3 regions of the Pseudomonas sp. C321 genome follow, and region 3 is predicted to be linked to each of the others. Evidence: riboswitches for the same ligand, from Rfam matches in the RefSeq annotation. Region 3 holds a riboswitch; each other region holds the start of a gene.
What was found. A riboswitch is a leader RNA that binds a small molecule or an ion and turns the genes downstream of it on or off. The one in region 3 is predicted to bind cobalamin.
Positions count from the first base shown of each region.

Region 1: it holds a riboswitch for cobalamin, as region 3 does, so the genes downstream of both, ACZRJ6_RS13130 (ABC transporter substrate-binding protein) here and cobW (cobalamin biosynthesis protein CobW) in region 3, are expected to answer to the same signal.
Region 2: it holds a riboswitch for cobalamin, as region 3 does, so the genes downstream of both, cobO (cob(I)yrinic acid a,c-diamide adenosyltransferase) here and cobW (cobalamin biosynthesis protein CobW) in region 3, are expected to answer to the same signal.

Region 1 covers NZ_JBUZRB010000004.1:73,369-80,285, reverse strand. The annotation lists gene ACZRJ6_RS13155 (monovalent cation:proton antiporter-2 (CPA2) family protein) at 1-138, shown strand, start outside; gene ACZRJ6_RS13150 (DcrB/PsbP domain-containing protein) at 210-776, shown strand; gene ACZRJ6_RS13145 (alpha/beta hydrolase) at 803-1,534, opposite strand; gene cobF (precorrin-6A synthase (deacetylating)) at 1,546-2,301, opposite strand; gene ACZRJ6_RS13135 (histidine phosphatase family protein) at 2,358-2,915, opposite strand; cobalamin riboswitch at 3,035-3,239, shown strand; partial or broken gene ACZRJ6_RS13130 (ABC transporter substrate-binding protein) at 3,226-3,555, shown strand; gene ACZRJ6_RS13125 (transporter substrate-binding domain-containing protein) at 3,584-6,917, opposite strand, start outside.
Region 2 covers NZ_JBUZRB010000001.1:242,503-249,419, reverse strand. The annotation lists gene hda (DnaA regulatory inactivator Hda) at 1-418, shown strand, start outside; gene ACZRJ6_RS01105 (C40 family peptidase) at 633-1,277, shown strand; gene ACZRJ6_RS01100 (C40 family peptidase) at 1,422-1,955, shown strand; gene ACZRJ6_RS01095 (PQQ-dependent sugar dehydrogenase) at 2,034-3,347, opposite strand; cobalamin riboswitch at 3,447-3,683, shown strand; gene cobO (cob(I)yrinic acid a,c-diamide adenosyltransferase) at 3,762-4,373, shown strand; gene ACZRJ6_RS01085 (cobyrinate a,c-diamide synthase) at 4,370-5,710, shown strand; gene bluB (5,6-dimethylbenzimidazole synthase) at 5,707-6,357, shown strand; gene cbiB (adenosylcobinamide-phosphate synthase CbiB) at 6,354-6,917, shown strand, end outside.
Region 3 covers NZ_JBUZRB010000013.1:26,438-33,354, forward strand. The annotation lists gene cobN (cobaltochelatase subunit CobN) at 1-3,044, opposite strand, end outside; gene cobW (cobalamin biosynthesis protein CobW) at 3,048-4,109, opposite strand; cobalamin riboswitch at 4,209-4,410, opposite strand; cobalamin riboswitch at 4,453-4,677, shown strand; gene ACZRJ6_RS24615 (CbtB domain-containing protein) at 4,774-4,962, shown strand; gene ACZRJ6_RS24620 (CbtA family protein) at 4,974-5,678, shown strand; gene ACZRJ6_RS24625 (cobalamin biosynthesis protein) at 5,675-6,088, shown strand; gene cobM (precorrin-4 C(11)-methyltransferase) at 6,172-6,917, shown strand, end outside.

The sequences.
Region 1 (6,917 bases), on a different contig from region 3:
GACCTGCAACTGCTGGCCGTCCAGCATGCGGTGTACGACGACGCGGCCAAGGTCATGCAGTCAGCTCAGGAGTCCCGCGCGGAGCTGGCGCGGTTGTTTGAGATGGATCGGTTGGAGGAAGAGTCCGACAAGGCGTGAGGATGGACATGAACGACATTGCGAATTTCTGACAGAATACGGCGCAACTTCGTTCTTTCCTGGAGAGCTTCATGGCCACCCTCACCAAGACCGCAGCCTTCTTGGCGCTCGCGCTGACCGCAAGCTTGGGCGCCTGCCAAGTGTTCGCCGCCGACAAGCCAGCCGGCCAGACCATCTCCACCCTGGACGGCAAATTCACCTTCGGCCTGCCCAAGGCCTACACCGCCGATGCACTGCCGGCCGGCGATGAAGCCCACGGCACCGCGGGCGCCAGCGGCACGATGTACACCAACCAGGCGGGCAAAAGCGTGGTGATCGTGGCCGAGACCCTGCGTAATGACGGCATCACCATCAAGGACAACGACCCGCAATTTCTCGACGGCGCGGTGACTGGATTCGTCAAGGAGCAAAGCGCCACCCTGCCAGACTTCAAGAAACTGGGCGAAATAAAGCTGGTCCTCAAGGGCTTGGGCATGCGTCAGGTTGACAGCACGGCGACCATGGGGGGCGGCAAGACCCTGACCTCGACATTCTTCGCCGGCTCCGGCAATCACCTGCTGGTAATCCAGGCGATTTCCCGGGCCGATGATGCCAAGGGACATGGCGTGTTGGTGAAGCAGATTACGGGCGGCAAGTAAGCCGATTTCCACGGCTATTGCTTTGTTTAGGGCAGGCTCTTTTGGAGCCAGTTCTTCAGGTCCTGCACTTCGGCATTACTGATGGTATGGGTCATGCCCGGATAACCATGAAACTCCGGTTTCAGCCCCAGGCCCGACAACACCTCATTGGCCCGCGTGGCCGAGGCATACGGCAACGCTTGGTCCAACGTGCCATGGCCGATAAAAATCGCCAGCTTGCCCAGTTGCTCATCCGGCTTGAACTGAGTCTTGAGCTGAGCCTTGAGCACCGGCAACACGCTGCCACTCAACGCCGCGATCCCCCGCAGCATTTGCGGCTGCCGTAAGCCCACCTCGTACGACATGATCGCTCCCTGGCTGAACCCCACCAGGAATACTCGGTCGCTCTGGGTGTGATACTTGGCCGTGGCCTGGGCGACAAAGTCCTCGATCAGCCGTGCGCTGCTCTGCAAATCGACGGTCTCGCCATCGTAGTCGCCATTGCCGGGCGTCTTGCGAAACCAGCGATAGCCATCCTCATCCACCGTTCCCGGTGCTCGAACTGACAGGTAGCTCCAGGTCGACGGCAGTTCATCCCTGAGACCGAAAAGGTCCTGCTCATTGCTGCCAAACCCATGGAGAAAAATCACCAGGGGCTGGTTGCGTGAATCACTTTGAGTCTGCTCCAGGTACGACAGCGGCAAATCCGTGTGCAGGGCAGATTGGGCGTGGGCGACACCCGCACACAACGTCAGCGCCAAGACGATCAGTTTGAACATGGGGATCAACCTCAAGGCTTGCGCAGCAAATAAGTGTCCATGATCCAGCCGTTGGCCTGGCGCGCCGCCTTGCGCACACGCTCAATCTCATCGGCAACCTCAGCCACCTTGCCGCTGATGAGGATCTCGTCCGGCGTACCGAGGTAGGCGCCCCAATAGATATCCACGTCCTTGTCCGCCACGGTGCGGTAGGAGTCCTCTGCATCGAGCATCACCACCAACGTATCGGCGTCACTGACCTGCCCCGCCGCCAACCGGCGACCTGTGGTGATCTCGATGGACCGGCCGATGCGGTTCAGCGGCACTTTGTGCTGGGCCGCCAGGGCCTGGACGCTGGTGATGCCGGGGATGACTTCGAACTCGAATTCACAGCGGCCAGTGGCGAGGATTGCCTGGAGGATGCGGATGGTGCTGTCGTACAGCGCCGGGTCGCCCCACGCCAGGAATGCGCCCACTTCACCGTCGGCCATTTGTTCGTTGATCACCCGCTCAAAGGTCTGCTGCTTATCGCGATTCAGGTCCTGCACAGCGGTGGTGTAGTCGATTTCACCGCGCACTCGCTCGGGGCAATCAGCCTCGACAAAGCGGTAGTCGTGATCGGTGATATAGGTCTCGCAGATTTCCCGACGCAGGTCGATCAGCTTGTCCTTGCTCTGGCCCTTGTCCATCAGGAAAAACACGTCGGTGCGGTTGAGCGCCTTGACCGCCTGCATGGTGATGTAGTCGGGGTTGCCGGCGCCAATGCCGATGATCAGGATGCTCTTCATGGGAAAGTCTTCATGAGGTGTTCTCAATACGGGGCGGCGATTTTGCCATGTTCCGGCTACGAGGCGTGAGTTTCCAGGCGCAGGCGCCAGACACCGTTGAAACGCAGCTCGGTGGATGACAGCGGCTCCACGTCGATCAGATTGAACATCGCGACCGGACATTGCATGACGTGCAGCAAGGCAGCACGGATGATGAAGGGATGGGTCACCGCCACCACGTGTCCTGGATTAGCTTCGAGGGTTTGCATCCACTGCCCTACCCGCTTGCAGACCTGTTGCACCGATTCGCCACCATGAGGGGCGCTGGTGCTGTCGGTAAGCCAGGTCATCAACTCGTCGCGGTCGACCTCGTCGATATCCTGGCCCTGCCAACTGCCGAAATCACCATCGCGCAAGGCTTCATCGACCTTTGCGCCGTTGCCGAACAACGTTGCCGTTTGCCGGGTTCGGGCTTCAGGACCACAGAGCAGGCGCAGGTTTTTCTTGAAACGCCCGGCCAGCGATAACGGCACCTGCCGCCAATCCATCTCCAGAGACTGGTCGATAGGGAATTGACCGCGTTTCTGATACGGCGTCGTGGCGTGGCAAACAAGGGTCAAACGTGTGGCCTGCATCCCCTTCTCCTCTGGTGTGGGAATCACGTGTGCAGTCAATACTGCGCCAGCCCCTTGCCTGACAAGCCAATTGTTCGGAAATTTCCCCGCCAAGTTGACGAGCGGACTTGCGAATGTTCAGATGCTGCCCTGTTTCAGGTGCCTCATGCCGCCGTGCATGGGGTGAAACGGGAAACCGGTACGCTCATCCGAGCAAGTCCGGTGCTGCCCCCGCAACGGTATACGCGTGACCTCTTCGACACACCACTGTGGCCAAACCGCCATGGGAAGGTGAAGGGCTCCAGACGCGTGAGCCCGGAGACCGGCCTGGAGTATCTCCATGGACGCCGACCTGGCCAGCGCCCAGGCGTTGATCGAGCCTGGCAAACCGTTATCAGTGTTCTACCTGGACAGCGAAGTCAACGGCCTGGACAGCGAAAGCCGGCGCAGTTTCGTCACGACCCTGTTGGCCGCCGCCAGCCGCAAGCGCCAATTGCTGACCACAGACCCAGTGTTGTCGCGCCTGCGGGCGGTTCGGGAAAACCGCATGATCGATATCCCGTTTACCCACCTGGTACCCACGGTTGGCAGCGCCAATGTGGTGCTGGGACTGGCGCGGCAGTTCAGGGACATGCGCCAGGAGTTATCCCCAACTCTCTGAACGACTGAAAACCAGGTTCGCATACCAGTCAATGCTGATTGCAATAGGTCAATAGCGTGTGAAGCAGGTGGTCGATAGCCTCAGATACACCTTCAACCGCAGGCGCCAGTGCCTCACGATCCTGCTGTTCACAGGCCTTCTCCAATACCTCACAGCAGCGCGTCAATACCTGCGCGTTGACCATACGAGCACCGCCCTTGGCCCTGTGGGCCAGGTCATGCAACCTGGGGAAATCCTGCGTGCGCAGCAGTTGCGGCAGTAACCCGTGGTCCACCTGCAAACTGTCGAGCAATGGGGCCAGCAGCTCTTTAAGCGCCTGGGTGTCAGCGCCTGTCAACTTTACCAGGTGGCTCAAATCAATATTCGCTAGCGGCTCGGGCTCAAAGGGCTCGGCAATCGAGGGCATCCCGGTACGTGAAGCCAGCGCCGCGCGCAGGTCCTCAAGGCCGGAAGGTTTAAACAGGCAACCGTCCATTCCGGCCTGCAGGCACAGGTCCACTTCCTCAGGCTGAGCGTTGGCGGTAAAGCCCAATAACAAACAGGGGGCCAGGCCTTTGGCCTGCTCTTGCCTGCGAATATCCCGCGCCAACTCGTAGCCATTTTTAAACGGCATGTTGCAATCGGTGATGACGCCATCAAAGCACTCCTCTTGCCAGCGCTCAAGGCCCTGAATACCGTCCTCGGCGGTACTGATCCGATGCCCGAGAAAGCTCAGTTGTCGGGCGAGCAGCAAGCGGTTGGCGGGATAGTCGTCCACCACCAGAATATTCAATACATGGGCCGCAGATGTTTGCGGGGTAGCCGATACCGCCGGGGTGGGCGGTGAAACAGTAGCTGCCAACGATAACGTCACGTCGACCCGCGTGCCCTGCCCAACGACACTGCTCAGTTGTAGTTGACCGCCCATCATCTCGCACAGGCTGCGGCTGATCACCAGTCCCAGGCCAGAACCGCTGCGGGCCGCCTGCTCGGTGTTGCGGCCCTGAACAAAGGGGTTGAACAGCCGCGCCTGGTCGTCGGCGCTGATGCCAATCCCCGTGTCCTCCACCCATAACTTCAGACTCAAGTAACCGCTGGCAACGGCCGGCGCCCCCTGGGCACTGAGCCGAACCTGGCCGCTGCTGGTGAACTTGATGGCGTTGCTCAAGAGGTTGGATACCACCTGTTTGAAACGCTGCGGGTCAATCAGCACAGGACGATCAATCAGCGGATCTAGCTCCACCTGCAGCGACAAGCCTTTGGCCCGCGCCAGGCCCTCGAAAATCCGCGCCGTTGATTTCAGCAATTCATGCAAGTTCGAGGGCTCCAGGGTCAAGGACAGGTGCCCGGATTCGATGCGTGCAATGTCGAGAATATCGCCGATCAACTCCAACATGCCCCTCGACGCATCGGACGCCACTTCCAGGGCATCGCGGTCTACCCGGCCCTGTTCGGCGTTTTTCAGGGCCAGTTCGATCATGCCAATAACCGCATTCATGGGAGTGCGAATCTCGTGGCTCATGGTTGCCAGGAAGGTGGTCTTGGCCCGGTTGGCGGCATCGGCGCCTTCCATGGCCTCCTGCAATTGCCCCAGCAAACGCTGACGTTCGCTGACATCCACCCAGCCAGCAATCATGCCCACCACCTTTTCGTCACCGTCACGGTACGGCAGCATCCAGTGGTAAATGGTCAAGGTCGCGCCGCCTGGAGCCTTGAGTACACGGTCGTGTATCTGCGGCTCTCCCTGCTCCATCAGCCGCAGGTAGTCCTCATGATAGGACTGGGCCTGGGGCGGGTTGCCCGTATCGGTCTCAACTACCGTTTTGCCGATCACGTTTTCAAGCTTGAAGCCGAACACCTCAAGGTAAGCGCTGTTACAGGCCATCAGCCGCCCCAGGCGATCACGAACATAAATCGGATGCGGGGTGCCGTCGATCAGTACGCTCATAAAACGCATCTGATCACTCAGGGCTCGCTCGGCCTGGGCTCGCTTGCGAATCAGGCTGCGCAGGTAGATCACCCAGCCCAACGTCACCAGCAAGAGCAGTGCAGCCAGGGAAAAAACCTGGATGATCGTATTACGGTGCTGTGACCAGTAGCCGTCTTCGATGACTACTTCAGTGCGCCAGCGATTGGTAAACTCATCCATTTCCTGAGGCGTAATGCTCAATAGCGCCTTGTCAAGGATCGAGTACAGCTCCAGTTGGCTGCGGTTGACCCCAAAAGTGATACGGGCAGGCTGCGAGCCAACCGTGCTGGTCACGCGCAAACGGTCACGGTACTGACGGGCAATTACGTAGCGGGCGCTGATCAGCGAGTTGAGCGCCGCATCAGCCTCGCCGCTGGCCACCAGCTCCATGGCCTGCACGGGGCTCTGCACCTCCACGAACTTTATGCCGGGATAATCCTGGGTAATTCTTTCACGCAGGACATTGCCACCAATCATCGCAAGGCGCTTGCCCGGCATGTCCTCCAGTGTGAGCGGATTGCCTGTGCCGCTGCGACTGACCAGTACGAAGGGGTTGGTCAGGTACGGGCGGGTAAAACGTATCTTCTCTTCGCGCTCCATGCTGGGGGTGATAACCCCCATCATCTCGACAGCGCCAGCGTTGACCTGATCAACTTGCCAGGGAAGCGAGCCGCCGCGCACCACATCGAACTTCAGCCCGGTACGCAAGCTGACCTGGGCCAGGACCTCCGCACTCAAGCCCTGAAACTGGCCCTGTTCGTTGAAAAATGAAATCGGCACAAACTCGTCGAGCACCGCCACCTTTACCCGCGGATGCTTGTCCAGCCAGCGCTGTTCACTGGCACTCAGGCGCAGGCGGGCCTTGCCGATGAAACCGAGATTGCCAGCGCTCCAGCGGCGCAGGATCTCCATTTGCTCGCTGACCGGGATCACTTGCAGCGCCGCATTGACGATGCCTAGCAGTCGGGTGTTGTCGCGCGAGAATGCGAAAGCGAAAGGATTGACCTCCAGTGTAGAAAAGTCGGCCATGCGTACGTTATTGAGGTGGTTTTTAATGATCAGGTAATTGGTACTGATCGCATCCCCCAGGTAGACATCCGCCTGGCCGAACGCAACAGCGCCAATGGCTTCGAAGGTCGACGGGAAAAGTTGCAACCTAGCGTTGGGGTAAAACGCCTCTACCGCCGCCGGTTGCATGTAGTGATAGAGCATCGCCAAGCGCTTGCCCGCCAAGTCGGGGCTCAGGGCCTGGCTGTCATCCATGCGCGTCACTAGCGTCGGTTGGTCGTTGGCATACGAACGCGATAATACAAGCTGCGGGTCCGCCGCCTCATAACCGTTAGCCGATCCCAGAAAGTCCACCTCGCCGCGCTTGAGCGCCGCGATCACCTCATTGCGACTGTCGTAGCACCGA
Region 2 (6,917 bases), on a different contig from region 3:
ACAATACGAACTGGTTTGCCTGGATGACCTGCAAGCAGTTGCGGGGCGGGCGGATTGGGAAGAGGCGCTGTTTCATCTGTTCAACCGCTTGCGTGACAGCGGGCGGCGCTTGCTGATTGCTGCGTCCACCTCGCCTCGGGAGTTGCCGGTGAAGCTGGCGGATCTCAAGTCTCGCCTGACCCTGGCACTGATTTTCCAGATGCGCCCACTGTCTGATGAAGACAAGCTGCGCGCCCTGCAATTGCGTGCGTCCCGTCGGGGCCTGCACCTTACCGATGAAGTCGGGCACTTTATCCTCACCCGTGGCACCCGCAGCATGAGTGCGCTGTTCGAATTGCTCGAACGCCTCGATCAAGCCTCTTTGCAGGCCCAGCGCAAGCTGACTATTCCTTTCCTGAAAGAAACCCTCGGCTGGTAGCCAGCCCTTTAAAATAGGGGCTCTTGGCATTTTGCAGGCGCCAGAAATTCTGCGTTTTAGCCTGTTTGGCCACGCAAAAGGGTCTTGTAGGGGTTTAAGGGCTTAGATGTCATGGCCCAAACAAGAAGTCACATGGATCACGATTGAATTTGCAAATCGATATGATAGAAGGCATAGTCTCGGCTTCTTTACACATCCAGCCACGGTCGTGCCCATGCTAAATCGCTTCGCACCCCTCGTGCCTCTCGCACTTGTTACCCTGTTGTTTGGTTGCGCCACCCACCCTCAACAGGTGGCTGAGCAGCAAAAGCCTCAACAACACAATCAACAAAAATTTGTCGCTGCGCAGTCTTCCACTGCTTACCAGGAAGCTGTCTATTCAGAAGAAGTAGCGACAGAAAAAGAACTGGCTGAGTTTTCCGACAGCAAGCCTTATCAGCTTCCAGTTCTGGCCGACAGCATCCTCGAGCGCGGTCTGTCCCTGGTCGGCACCCGTTACCGTTTCGGCGGTACCTCTGAAGCCGGTTTCGATTGCAGCGGTTTCATCGGTTACCTGTTTCGCGAAGAGGCCGGCATGAAGCTGCCGCGTTCCACTCGTGAAATGATCAACGTTGATGCACCGTTGGTCGCTCGCAACAACCTCAAGCCTGGTGATCTGCTTTTCTTTAGTACCAATGGTCGTGGTCGCGTCAGTCACGCCGGTATTTACCTGGGCGATGACCAATTTATCCACTCCAGCAGCCGTCGTAGCGGTGGCGTTCGGGTCGATAAGTTGGGCGATAGTTACTGGAGCAAGACCTTTATCGAAGCCAAGCGCGCCCTGGCCATGGCCCCGACTACCGTTACCTCCCGCAAGTAAAGTTAAAGTGATACTTGAAGTTTGACGTGTAAGCGCTAGAATCCTTGGATATTGTTGTGAGCTGATCGCGCGAGCTTTGCTTGCGCGGTCTGGTTTTCAGCCTTCGGTAACGAAAGCCGCATCCAGATCAGGATCGTTCTGCCCATGTCGACCTCGGCCCGCCTAATTCTTGTCATTTGCGCCGCGCTGCTCAGCGCCTGCGCAAGTCGTCCACCTCCCGTGGCCGTCAAGCCCAAGCCGGTGTTCAACTATTCCACCCAAACCTTTTCTCCGGCTGCCGAAGACGTACTTTTTCGTGCGTTGGGCCTGGTCGGCACGCCTTATCGCTGGGGCGGCAATACGCCGGACTCGGGGTTTGATTGCAGCGGCCTGATTGGTTTTGTCTACCGTGACGCTGCCGGTATCTCCTTGCCACGCACCACCCGCGAACTGATCGTGATGCGTGCCCAGGATGTGAGTGAAGATGCCCTGCAAACCGGCGACCTACTCTTTTTTGCCACCAATGGCGGCTCGCAGGTCAGCCACGCGGGAATCTATGTGGGCGAAGGGCGCTTTGTGCATGCCCCGCAAACGGGCGGTACGGTGAAGCTGGACACGCTATCCAAGGCGTATTGGCAGAATGCGTACCTGAGCGCCAAGCGCGTATTGCCGCCGGAGCATCTGGCGCGTAATCCCTAAGAAGCAGCTACAAGCTTCAAGCTATGAGCTGCAAGAAGGCGCCTAACGGCCACTTGCAGCTTGAGGCTTGTTAGCAGGTTATTTAGTTGCTGACACCCGCCACACTTTATTCCCCACATCATCGGCCACCAGCAAATCCCCCAGCTGATCGATCACCACGCCCACTGGCCGGCCCATGGCTTTTTCATCGCTGTTGAGGAACCCGGTCAGCACATCCACCGGTTGCCCTTTTGGCTTGCCCGCTTCAAACGGCACAAAGATCACTTTGTAACCACTGTGAGGCTTGCGATTCCACGAGCCATGCTGGCCGATAAACGCGCCGTTACTGAACGGTGCTGGCAACTTGCTGCCCTCGGCGAAGGTCAGACCCAGTGATGCAGTGTGCGGGCCGACCGCATAGTCCGGCGCAATGGCCTTGGCCACCAGGTCCGGGTCTTGTGGAGTCACGCGCACATCGACGTGCTGGCCGTAGTAGCTGAACGGCCAGCCATAGAAGCCGCCATCCTTGACCGAGGTGATGTAGTCCGGCACCAGGTCGCTACCGATTTCATCCCGCTCGTTGACCGCCGTCCACAGTTTGCCGCTTTGCGGCTCCCAGGCCATGCCGTTGGGGTTGCGCAGGCCAGAGGCGAAGATGCGGTGCTGGCCGGTGGCGCGGTCTACTTCCCAAATCGCCGCCCGACCTTGCTCCGCTTCCAGGCCGTTTTCCGCGACGTTGCTGTTGGAGCCGACGCTGACGTACAGCTTGTTGCCATCCTTGCTGGCCACCACGTTTTTGGTCCAGTGATGGTTCAGAGGGCCGCCCGGCAGGTCGACGACCTTGGTGCCAGCCTCCTTGATGGAGGTTTCGCCTGACTGATAAGGGAAGCGCAACAGCTTGTCCGAGTCAGCGACGTACAGGTCGTTGCCCACCAGGGTCATGCCGAACGGCGAGTTGAGGTTTTCCAGGAACACCGTGCGGGTTTCAGCGACGCCATCGTGGTCGGCGTCCCGCAGCAGGGTGATGCGGTTCGGGCTCGGCACGCCAGCGCCGGCTCGGCCCATGACCTTGCCCATCACCCAGCCGCGAATGCCCTTGGAATCGTCCGGCTTGGGCGGTGCGTTGGTTTCCGCCACCAGCACATCACCATTGGGCAGTACGTACAGCCAGCGCGGGTGATCCAGGCCTTCGGCGAACGCTGCCACCTGGGTGCCGGCCGCCGCAGTGGGCTTGACGCCGTTCGGCCAACCAATCGCCGGGGCGATATTCACGGTGGGGATCAGGGTTTTGTTCGGCTCCGGCAGCTTGGGCGAGGGCCCGGTGCCGTCGGACACTTGCAAGGTGGAACTATCACCGCAAGCGGCCAGGGTGCCAGCGACCATGATGAGTAAGGCGAGTCGGGTCTTATGCATGTTTTTCTCCTCAATACCTGTAGTCATAGAGGCACGACGCGCTGCGATGGTTCAAGTGCGCCGCCAGCTTTAATTGACGCTCCACCCCCAACCCACTAACCTTCGCCGCTTGTTTCAGGTGCTCTGTGGCGTGTGCGTCAACAGAGTGAAACAGGGAAGCCGGTGAGTGAGCGCACTTGTACACAGTGAAGCCACGATCCCGGCGCTGCCCCCGCAACGGTAAATGAGTCAAGACGGTGCTTTCGCCACTGTATCGCCCCGCGATATGGGAAGGCGCACCCTCGGCGCGCAACGCCACTCATGAGCCCGGAGACCGGCCTGATTCATCCAACAGCATCACGGTGGGCGATGCTTGGCTGTTTGCTTTCTCTTTTCCTGCCCGCCGTTTTTGTCCAGCCCCAACGGAGAGCTGCCATGACTGAATCCCCCGATCGTGACGAGCGCCACCTGGCGCGCATGCTGCGCAAAAAAGCGGTGATCGACGAGCGCATTGCCAATTCACCGAACGAATGCGGATTGCTGCTGGTGCTCACCGGCAATGGCAAAGGCAAGAGCAGTTCAGCCTTTGGCATGCTGGCCCGGGCCATGGGCCACGGCATGCAGTGCGGTGTGGTGCAGTTTATCAAGGGCCGCAACAGCACCGGTGAAGAGCTGTTCTTCCGCCGCTTCCCCGAGCAAGTGCGTTTCCATGTGATGGGCGAAGGCTTTACCTGGGAAACCCAGGACCGCCAGCGCGACATCGCCGCGGCCGAAGCCGCCTGGGTGGTGTCCCAGGAAATGCTGCGCGATCCGTCCATCGGCCTGGTGGTGCTGGATGAGTTGAACATCGCCCTCAAGCACGGCTACCTCGACCTGGACCAGGTCCTCAGCGACCTGCAAGCCCGCCCGCCGATGCAGCATGTACTGGTCACCGGCCGCGGCGCCAAGCCGGAACTGATTGAAATGGCCGACACCGTCACTGAAATGGGCGTGCTCAAACACGCGTTCCAGGCCGGTATCAAGGCACAGAAGGGCATTGAACTTTGAAGCAGTCCCGTCACTGCCCTGCAGTCTTGATCGCCGCGCCGGCGTCAGGCCAGGGCAAAACCACCGTCACCGCCGCACTGGCCCGCTTGCACCGCAATCTCGGGCGCAAGGTCCGCGTGTTCAAGTGCGGCCCGGACTTTCTCGACCCGATGATCCACGAGCGCGCTAGCGGTGCGCCGGTCTATCAATTGGACATGTGGATGGTCGGCGAGCAGGAAAGTCGGCGGCTGTTGTGGGAAGCGGCGGGGGAGGCCGACCTGATTTTGATCGAAGGCGTCATGGGCCTGTTCGACGGCACGCCGTCCAGCGCTGACCTGGCGCGGCATTTTGGCGTGCCGGTGCTGGCGGTAATCGACGGCACGGCGATGGCCCAGACTTTTGGCGCTTTGGCCTTGGGGCTCGCCCGTTACCAGCCTGATCTGCCGTTCGCCGGGGTGCTGGCCAATCGCGTCGGCACCCTGCGTCATGCGCAGTTGCTGGAAGGTAGCCTTACCGAAGGCCTGCGCTGGTACGGCGCACTGTCGCGGGAGACCGGTATCGAGCTGCCGAGTCGTCATCTTGGGCTGGTGCAAGCCAGCGAATTGAATGACCTGGATCTGCGCCTGGATGCCGCCGCGCAAGCGTTGGGTAGCAGTTGCGAGGTAGCGCTGCCGCCGCCGGTAGAGTTCGCTGCGCCTGAGCCGATAGAGGCCGAACCGTTGCTGGCCGGTGTACGGATTGCCGTTGCCCGTGACGAAGCCTTTGCCTTTACCTACGGCGCCGGCCTCGACTTGTTGCGAGCGATGGGCGCTGAGCTGCGCTTCTTCTCGCCGATTCATGATTGTGAACTGCCAGAAGCTGACAGCTTGTACCTGCCCGGTGGTTATCCGGAACTGCATCACCTGGCGTTGTCGCAAAACACTTCGATGCTGACCGCCATCCGCGCCCACCATGGCGCCGGCAAGCCCTTGCTGGCCGAATGCGGCGGCATGCTGTATTTGCTGGACTCGCTCACCGATGTCGATGGCACCCGCGCCGAATTACTCGGACTGCTTCAGGGCGATGCTGTGATGCAAAAGCGCCTGGCCGCCCTGGCGCTGCAAAGTGTCGATTTGCCCGAAGGCGTTCTGCGCGGCCACACCTACCATCATTCCCTGACCAGTACCCAATGGCAGCCGATTGCCCGGGGCCTGAGCCCCAACGGCGGACGCGGCGCCGAGGCGGTTTATCGGCAGGGACGGATGACCGCCTCTTATGTGCACTTTTATTTCCCGTCCAACCCGACAGCGATTGCAGCGTTATTTGTGCCAGACACCCAGGCCAATGTGGGAGCGGGCTTGCCCGCAATGAGGCCATGACCGACAACACCTTCCCCCAGGCCGACCGCGAAGCCGTCTACCGGGCCATCGCCGAACGCCGCGACATGCGCCACTTCAGCGGCGGCACCGTCGCTCCCGAGCTGCTTCACCGTTTGCTGCAAGCCGCCCACCAGGCGCCCAGCGTCGGCCTGATGCAGCCGTGGCGTTTCATCCGCATCAGCGACCGCGACCTGCGGGGCAAGATTCAGCAACTGGTGGAAGAAGAGCGTATTCGCACCGCCGAAGCCCTCGGCGAGCGTTCCGACCAGTTTATGAAGCTCAAGGTCGAAGGCATCAACGAGTGCGCTGAGGTGCTGGTGGCCGCGCTGATGGATGACCGCGAACGGCATATCTTCGGCCGTCGCACCTTGCCGGAAATGGACATGGCGTCCTTGTCCTGCGCGATCCAGAATCTATGGCTGGCATCCCGGGTCGAAGGGCTGGGCATGGGCTGGGTGTCGTTGTTCGAGCCCCAGGCTCTGGCCGATCTGCTGGGTTTGCCGGCGGGCGCCAAGCCCCTGGCGGTGCTGTGTCTGGGCCCGGTGGCCGAGTTCTACCCGGCACCGATGTTGCAGCTGGAAGGCTGGACTGAACCGCGTCCATTGAGTGACATGCTGTATGAGAATTATTGGGGAGTGAGTCAATGAGTGTGGCCTTGCTGAGTGTCGCTGCCGTGGCGCTGGATGCGCTGCTGGGCGAACCCAGGCGCTGGCATCCGCTGGTGGCATTCGGTAATTTCGCCGGGCGTATCGAGCAGCGTTTCAACTCGGGTGGCCGAGGCTGGCGCAGCCATGGCGTGACCGCCTGGGTGATCGCGGTGGTGCCGCTGACCCTGCTGGCCACGGCCTTGTCGTGGGCGCCGTATGTGGGTTGGGTGATCGAGATCCTCGCGTTGTATTGCGCCCTCGGCATGCGCAGCCTTGGCGAACACGTGGCGCCCGTGGCCCAGGCCCTGCGCAGTGATGACCTGGACGAGGCGCGCAAGCGCGTCGGTTATCTGGTCAGCCGCCAAACCAGCGAGCTGGACCACACCGAAGTTGCACGCGCCGCCACCGAGTCGGTATTGGAAAACGGCAGCGATGCGGTGTTCGCCGCGCTGTTTTGGTTTGTCATCGCCGGCGTGCCCGGTGTAGTGCTCTATCGCTTGAGCAATACCCTGGATGCGATGTGGGGTTATCGCAACCAACGTTTTGAACGTTTTGGCTGG
Region 3 (6,917 bases):
TCTTCATCCAGACCGGACAAGCGCAAGGCCTCTCGCTCGCTGCGCACCTTGGCAGCCAGCGGGTTCATATCATCGGGCTCATCCAACGCGGCGACCGCTTGCACCGCAGCATCAAACAACCGGATCAGGTTGGCGAAGGCATCGCGAAAGAACCCCGAGACCCGCAGCGTGACATCAACGCGCGGACGGTCCAGCAGGCTCAACGGCAAGATTTCAAAGTCATCCACCCGCTGACTGCCGGTGGCCCACACAGGGCGCACGCCCATCAGCGCCATGGCCTGGGCGATGTCATCGCCGCCGGTACGCATGGTAGCAGTGCCCCACACCGACAGGCCGAGCTGACGCAGGTGGTCTCCATGGTCTTGCAGGTGCCGTTCAAGAATCAGGCTGGCTGACTGGAAGCCAATGCGCCAGGCGGTGGTGGTCGGCAGGTTGCGCACATCCACCGAGAAAAAATTACGCCCGGTGGGCAGCACGTCCAACCGACCACGGCTGGGCGCTCCGCTGGGACCGGCGGGGACGAAGCGCCCGCTCAGGGCATCCAGCAAGCCGCGCATCTCCGCCGGGCCGCAGGCATCCAGGCGCGGAGCGACGACGATGCGCAGGCTTTCGATCACCGCCTTGACGTCGTGCCAGCCGGGTTCTTCAAGTTGCTCGACCGGCCCTTCAAGCGCCTGCTCAATCAAGCGCGCGGCATACAGTTCCAGGCGCTCACGGGTGTCGCCAGCGGTGCGCCACAATTGTGGATCGATCGTGTGTAATACCTCGGGGCGAGCCCCGGCCCATGGCTCGGCCAGGGCGCAATCCAGCGGATCGAAGCCCAGTTCGAAAGCCTTGGCCAACACCCGCAGCAAACTCGATTGCGGACCACGGCCATCGCCACGGGGAATGCGTAGCAAAGCCAGCAACGTGTCGATGCGCAAGCGGCCAACGGGTGATTCACCGAAGATATGCAAGCCGTCGCGAATCTGCGACTCCTTCAGATCGCACAGGTAAGTATCCAGGCGCGGCAGCCAGATCGCCGCATCGGCGTCGCTGTCGAGGTTTTCGTCCAGTGCCAACTCTTGGTCGATGCGAGTTTCCCGCACCAGCTTGAGGATGTCCTTTTGCAGCTCCCTGGCTCGACGCGGGTCGAGCAGTTGCGCTTCGTAATACTCGTCGGCCAGCAGTTCCAGGTTACGTAATGGGCCGTATGTTTCGGCACGGGTCAGCGGCGGCATCAGGTGATCGATGATCACCGCCTGGGTGCGACGCTTGGCCTGGGCACCCTCGCCCGGATCATTGACGATAAACGGATAGATATTCGGCAGCGGGCCAAGCAATGCATCCGGCCAGCAATTTTCCGAAAGCCCGACGCCTTTACCGGGCAACCACTCCAGATTGCCGTGCTTGCCAACGTGAATCACTGCGTGGGCGCCGTAGGTCTGGCGCAACCAGAAGTAGAACGCCAGGTAACCGTGGGGCGGCACCAGGTCCGGGTCGTGATACACCGCGCTGGCGTCGACCTGATAACCCCGGGCCGGCTGGATACCGATAAACGTCAGGCCCAAGCGCAGGCCGGCGATCATCATGCGGCCGTCGCGGAACATCGGGTCGGTGTGCGGCGAACCCCAGCGTGCGAGCACCGCCTGCCGATTGCTTTCAGGCAGGCGGTTGAACATTGCCTCGTAGTCGTCCAGGCCCAGGCTTTGATGGCAGGGGCGCAGGTCGAGGCTGTCGAGGTCGTTGGTGATACCGCCCAGCAAATCCTGGATCAGTTGCGTACCACTTTGCGCTAACACGTCCGGCAGCGGATAACCTTCAATCTGCAACGCCCGCAGGATATTCAGCGCGGCGGCCGGGGTATCGAGGCCTACGCCATTACCGATGCGGCCATCACGGGTTGGATAATTGGCGAGAATCAGAGCGATGCGTTTTTCAGCATTAGGCACCCGCGCCAGGTCGACCCAGCGCCGCGCCAGGTCAGCGACGAAGTCCATGCGCTCAGGTTGCGCCCGGTAGCACACCACATCCGACTGGCTGCGCTCGCTGCGCCAAGCCAGGTCCTTGAAGCTGATGGGGCGGCTGATGATCCGTCCGTCCAGCTCCGGCAACGCAATGTGCATTGCCAGGTCACGGGGGCCAAGGCCTTGCTCGCTGGCCTGCCAGGCGGGTTCGTTGTCCTGGGCGCAAATGGCCTGGATCACCGGGATATTGCGGCGAAACGGTCGCAAGTGCGGCGCTTCGGGGCTGGATTGGGCGAAACCGGTGGTGTTGAGAATCACCGAAGCCTGCACCTCATCCAGCAAGTCCTCGACCACCGTCAGGCAGCCGGGCTCTTTCAAACTGGCCACAGCCATGGGCAATGGGTTCAACCCCGCTGCCTGCAGGCGCTGGCAGAACACATCGATAAAGCCGGTATTGGCTGCCTGCAAATGGGAGCGGTAGAACAGCACTGCTGCCACGGGAAGATCGGGCTGCCAGTCGGCCTGCCAATCACTCAGGCACGCGTTGGCTTTATGGGGATGATAGATCGCCGTACGCGGCAGGATTTGCGGCTCGGACCAGCCATAGTCGCGCCCCAGATACCCGTTGGCCAGGCAGCGATAGAAATCCAGCGCATTGCCCAGGCCGCCCTGGCGCAGGAAGTGCCAGAGCCGATCGCGCTCTTGCGCGCTGACGGTACTCAGGCCGCTGAGTTCCGGGTCTGGACGGTCGTCACCCGGCACCAAAATCAGTTGCACACCGCGCTCGGCCAACTGCACCAAACGCTCGATACCGTAACGCCAATAACCGATCCCACCATGCAGTGAAATCAGGATGACCTTGGCGTGGCGCAGCACCTCATCGACATACAGGTCGACCGAGGCGTGGTTCTGCACCTGCATCGGGTTGGCCAGGCGCAGGCTCGGGTAATCCTCGGGCAACTGCTGGGCAGCTTCGGCCAGCAGCGCCAGGCTGGAGTCGCCGCTGCACAGGATCACCAGTTCGGCGGGGGTTTGTCCAAGGTCGGCAATGTTGTCATCCGAGACGAAACCGCCGGGCTGGGTCCTGAGCAGGTGCATGGCTTAAACGCTGAGGGCAGCGCGCAATTGCGCTTCGAGCAAGGTGGCGTCCAGTTCCTGGCCGATCAGCACCAGATGTGTGGCGCGCGGCTCATCGGCGCGCCAGGCGCGGTCGAAGTGCTTGTCGAAACGGGTGCCCACGCCCTGGATCAGCAGGCGCATTGGCTTGTTGGGGATTGCGGCGAAGCCCTTGACCCGCAGGATGCCGTGCCGGACCACCAGTTGGGTCAAGGCATCGAGCAGCAGGCTTTCGTCGGCTTGTGGCAGCTCGATGGAAATCGAGTCGAAGGCGTCATGGTCGTGGTCGTCTTCACCTTCGTGATGATGATCGTGATGGCTGTGGCGGCTGTCGATGTGCTCTTCGGAACCGGCACCCAGGCCAATCAACACGTCCAATGGCACGCGACCGCTGCTGGCTTCGATGATCTTCACCGCTGGCGGCAACTCTTCAGCCACTTCCAGGCGCACGCGGGCCAGGTCTTCGGCGCTGATGAGGTCGGATTTGTTGAGGATCACCAGGTCGGCGCTGGCCAGTTGGTCGGCGAACAGCTCGTGCAGCGGCGATTCGTGGTCCAGGTTCGGGTCAAGTTTGCGCTGGGCATCCACCTGATCCGGGAAGGCAGCGAAGGTGCCAGCAGCCACGGCCGGGCTGTCGACCACGGTGATCACCGCGTCAACGGTGCAGGCGCTGCGAATTTCCGGCCATTGGAAGGCCTGGACCAACGGTTTTGGCAGGGCCAGGCCCGAGGTCTCAATGAGAATGTGGTCGAGGTCGCCGCGACGGGCTACCAGCTCGCGCATTACCGGGAAGAACTCTTCCTGGACGGTGCAGCACAGGCAACCGTTGGCCAGTTCATACACGCGGCCGTTGGCTTCTTCTTCGGTGCAACCGATGGAGCACTGCTTGAGAATTTCACCGTCAATGCCCAGCTCGCCGAATTCGTTAACGATCACGGCGATGCGACGGCCCTGAGCGTTGTCGAGCATATGGCGCAACAAGGTGGTTTTACCCGAACCGAGAAAGCCGGTAACGATGGTGACGGGGAGTTTGGCCAGTGTTTTCATCGGATGCCCTTTGGCAAGGTGGCGGGCAGACGGGACGATTGGCCCTGCGGCGGCGCGCAGAAGCCCATTTCGCCACCGGATCACCCCGCCCGGTTGAAAGTTGAGAATCGTAGCGAGGCAGGTCTCCTGGCTTGGGGCTTGCCGGTCTTGCGACTGGCGCTGGCTGCGCCTTCCCGCCTTGTTCAGGCAGTGGCGTGGCAGTCAGATCAACCCTTTACAGTTGCGGGGGCAGCCGCGGCATCAACCGCGTTCCCTTCTTAGCTTCGACCTGGGCCGAAGAACCTCGAAGGCGCAAGGCTACAGGGGCTCGGTCAATTTGACTACCATCCCTCACCCATGCTCTCCTACACATCTTGTTTCGGGTGCCCTTCACAGGGTGAAACGGGAAACCGGTAAATCATGTGCTTGACTCAAGCCATGACCAGTCCGGTGCTGCCCCCGCAACGGTAAGCGAGCGAAGCATCAGATCCACTGTGCCGAGATGGCATGGGAAGGCGATGCTTTTAGGTCGACTCTTTTCAAGAGCCCCCTCGCAAGCCCGGAGACCGGCCCGATCAATCAAATAACAAACCCGCGGTGGGCGGGCGCTGTTCAGAACTCTGCGTGCCTGGCTCGCAGGGTTTTCATGCGCTCGTTTCACCCTGACACTCGAAAGGGACGTGCCATGTCGATCATCAGCAGCACCTCGCATACCGCAAGCAACACCGCCACCTTGAGCCAACGCCTGACCGCGGCCATCGGTGCGTCGATTCTGGGCGCGTGCCTGGTCTATTTCGCCGGTTTCTCCCATATTGAGGCCGTGCACAACGCCGCCCACGATACCCGCCACAGCGCCGCGTTCCCGTGCCACTGAGACCTGCCGACATGATCAAGCGAATTGCCCAAACCGCAGGTTTCACCGGCCTGTTGGCTGCCCTGTTGCTGACCCTGCTGCAAAGCTTCTGGGTCGCGCCGCTGATTCTCCAGGCGGAAACCTTCGAAAACGCCCCCGCGGCTACCCAGATGCATGAGCATGCCAACGGCACCGCTGCCGCTCACAGCCACGACGCCGAGGCCTGGGAGCCGGAAAACGGCTGGCAGCGCGTGCTGTCCACCACGGGCGGCAACCTGGTGGTCGCGGTCGGCTTCGCGCTGATGCTGGCCGGCCTCTACACCTTGCGTGCGCCAACCCGCACCGCTCAAGGCCTGTTGTGGGGCCTGGCGGGTTATGCAACCTTCGTCCTCGCGCCAACCCTTGGCCTGCCACCGGAACTGCCGGGCACTGCTGCGGCTGACCTGGCGCAACGGCAAATCTGGTGGATCGGCACGGCCGGTTCCACTGCCGCCGGTATTGCGTTGATCGTGTTCGGTCGCAACTGGCTGCTGAAAGTGTTGGGCGTGGCAATCCTGGCGGTGCCCCATGTGATTGGCGCGCCGCAACCGGAAGCCCATTCAATGCTGGCTCCTGAAGCGCTGGAAGCGCAGTTCAAGATTGCCTCGCAATTGACCAACGTTGCCTTCTGGCTGGCCCTGGGCCTGATCAGCGCCTGGCTGTTTCGCCGTAACCGTGACGATCAATACTCAGCATGACCACTGACAACACAGCGCCGACCCTGGTGGTCGGCCTGGGTTGCCAGCGTGGCTGCGACACTGACACCCTGCTTGCCCTGTTCAACAAGGCCCTCGACGAGGGCGGCATCGATCGCCAACGCATCACTGCACTGGCCAGTATTGATCTCAAACAGGATGAACCAGGGCTGTTGGCATTGGCCAAGGCCTTGAACCTGCCGCTGCAGTTTTTCAGTGCCGGGCAATTGGCACTGTATGAACCCCGGCTCAGCCACAAGTCGGCTATCGCCTTCGCCCATACCGGCTGCCATGGCGTTGCCGAAAGTGCCGCCCTGGCCTTGGCTGAACACTTGGCCCAGGGGTCGGCGAGGCTGCTGATCACCCGTCAGAAAAACGCCCAGGCCACCTTTGCGTTAGCCAGTTGCGGCTAAAATCTCGATAATCGCCTGCCTTGATCATGAGCAATCTTCATCTGAAGCCTTGCACGCTTGTTTTTTTTGCATAGGAAACCGTCATGACCGTCTTTTTCATCGGCGCAGGCCCCGGCGATCCCGAACTGATTACCGTCAAGGGCCAGCGGCTGATTCGCAGCTGCCCGGTGATCATTTATGCGGGCTCGCTGGTACCGGCCGCCGTGCTGGAAGGTCATCAGGCCGAACAGGTGATCAACAGCGCCGAACTACACCTTGAGCAGATCATCGGTTTGATCAAGGCCGCCCACGAAAACGGCCAGGACGTGGCACGGGTGCATTCCGGCGACCCTAGCTTGTATGGTGCGATTGGCGAGCAGATTCGCTGGCTGCGGGAGCTGGGCATTCCCTTCCAGATCATTCCGGGCGTGACAGCCGTGGCCGCCTGTGCGGCGCTGCTGGAGGCTGAACTGACCCTGCCGGATATCGCCCAGAGCGTGATTCTGACCCGCTATGCCGATAAAACTGCGATGCCGGCGGGAGAGTCATTTAATAGTCTGGCCAGCCACGGTACGACTATGGCGATTCATCTGGGGGTCAATCATCTGGAGAGGATCGTCGCTGAACTGCTGCCTCACTACGGCGCCGACTGCCCGATTGCCGTGGTGCATCGTGCAACCTGGCCAGATCAGGATTGGGTTATTGGTACGTTGGCGGATATTGCCGAAAAGGTAGCGGCCAAGGGGTTCAGGCGGACGGCATTGATTGTGGTGGGCCGGGTGTTGGCCAGTGACGGTTTCAGCGAGTCCTCGCTGTATCGCGCAGGTCATGCGCACTTATATCGGCCTTG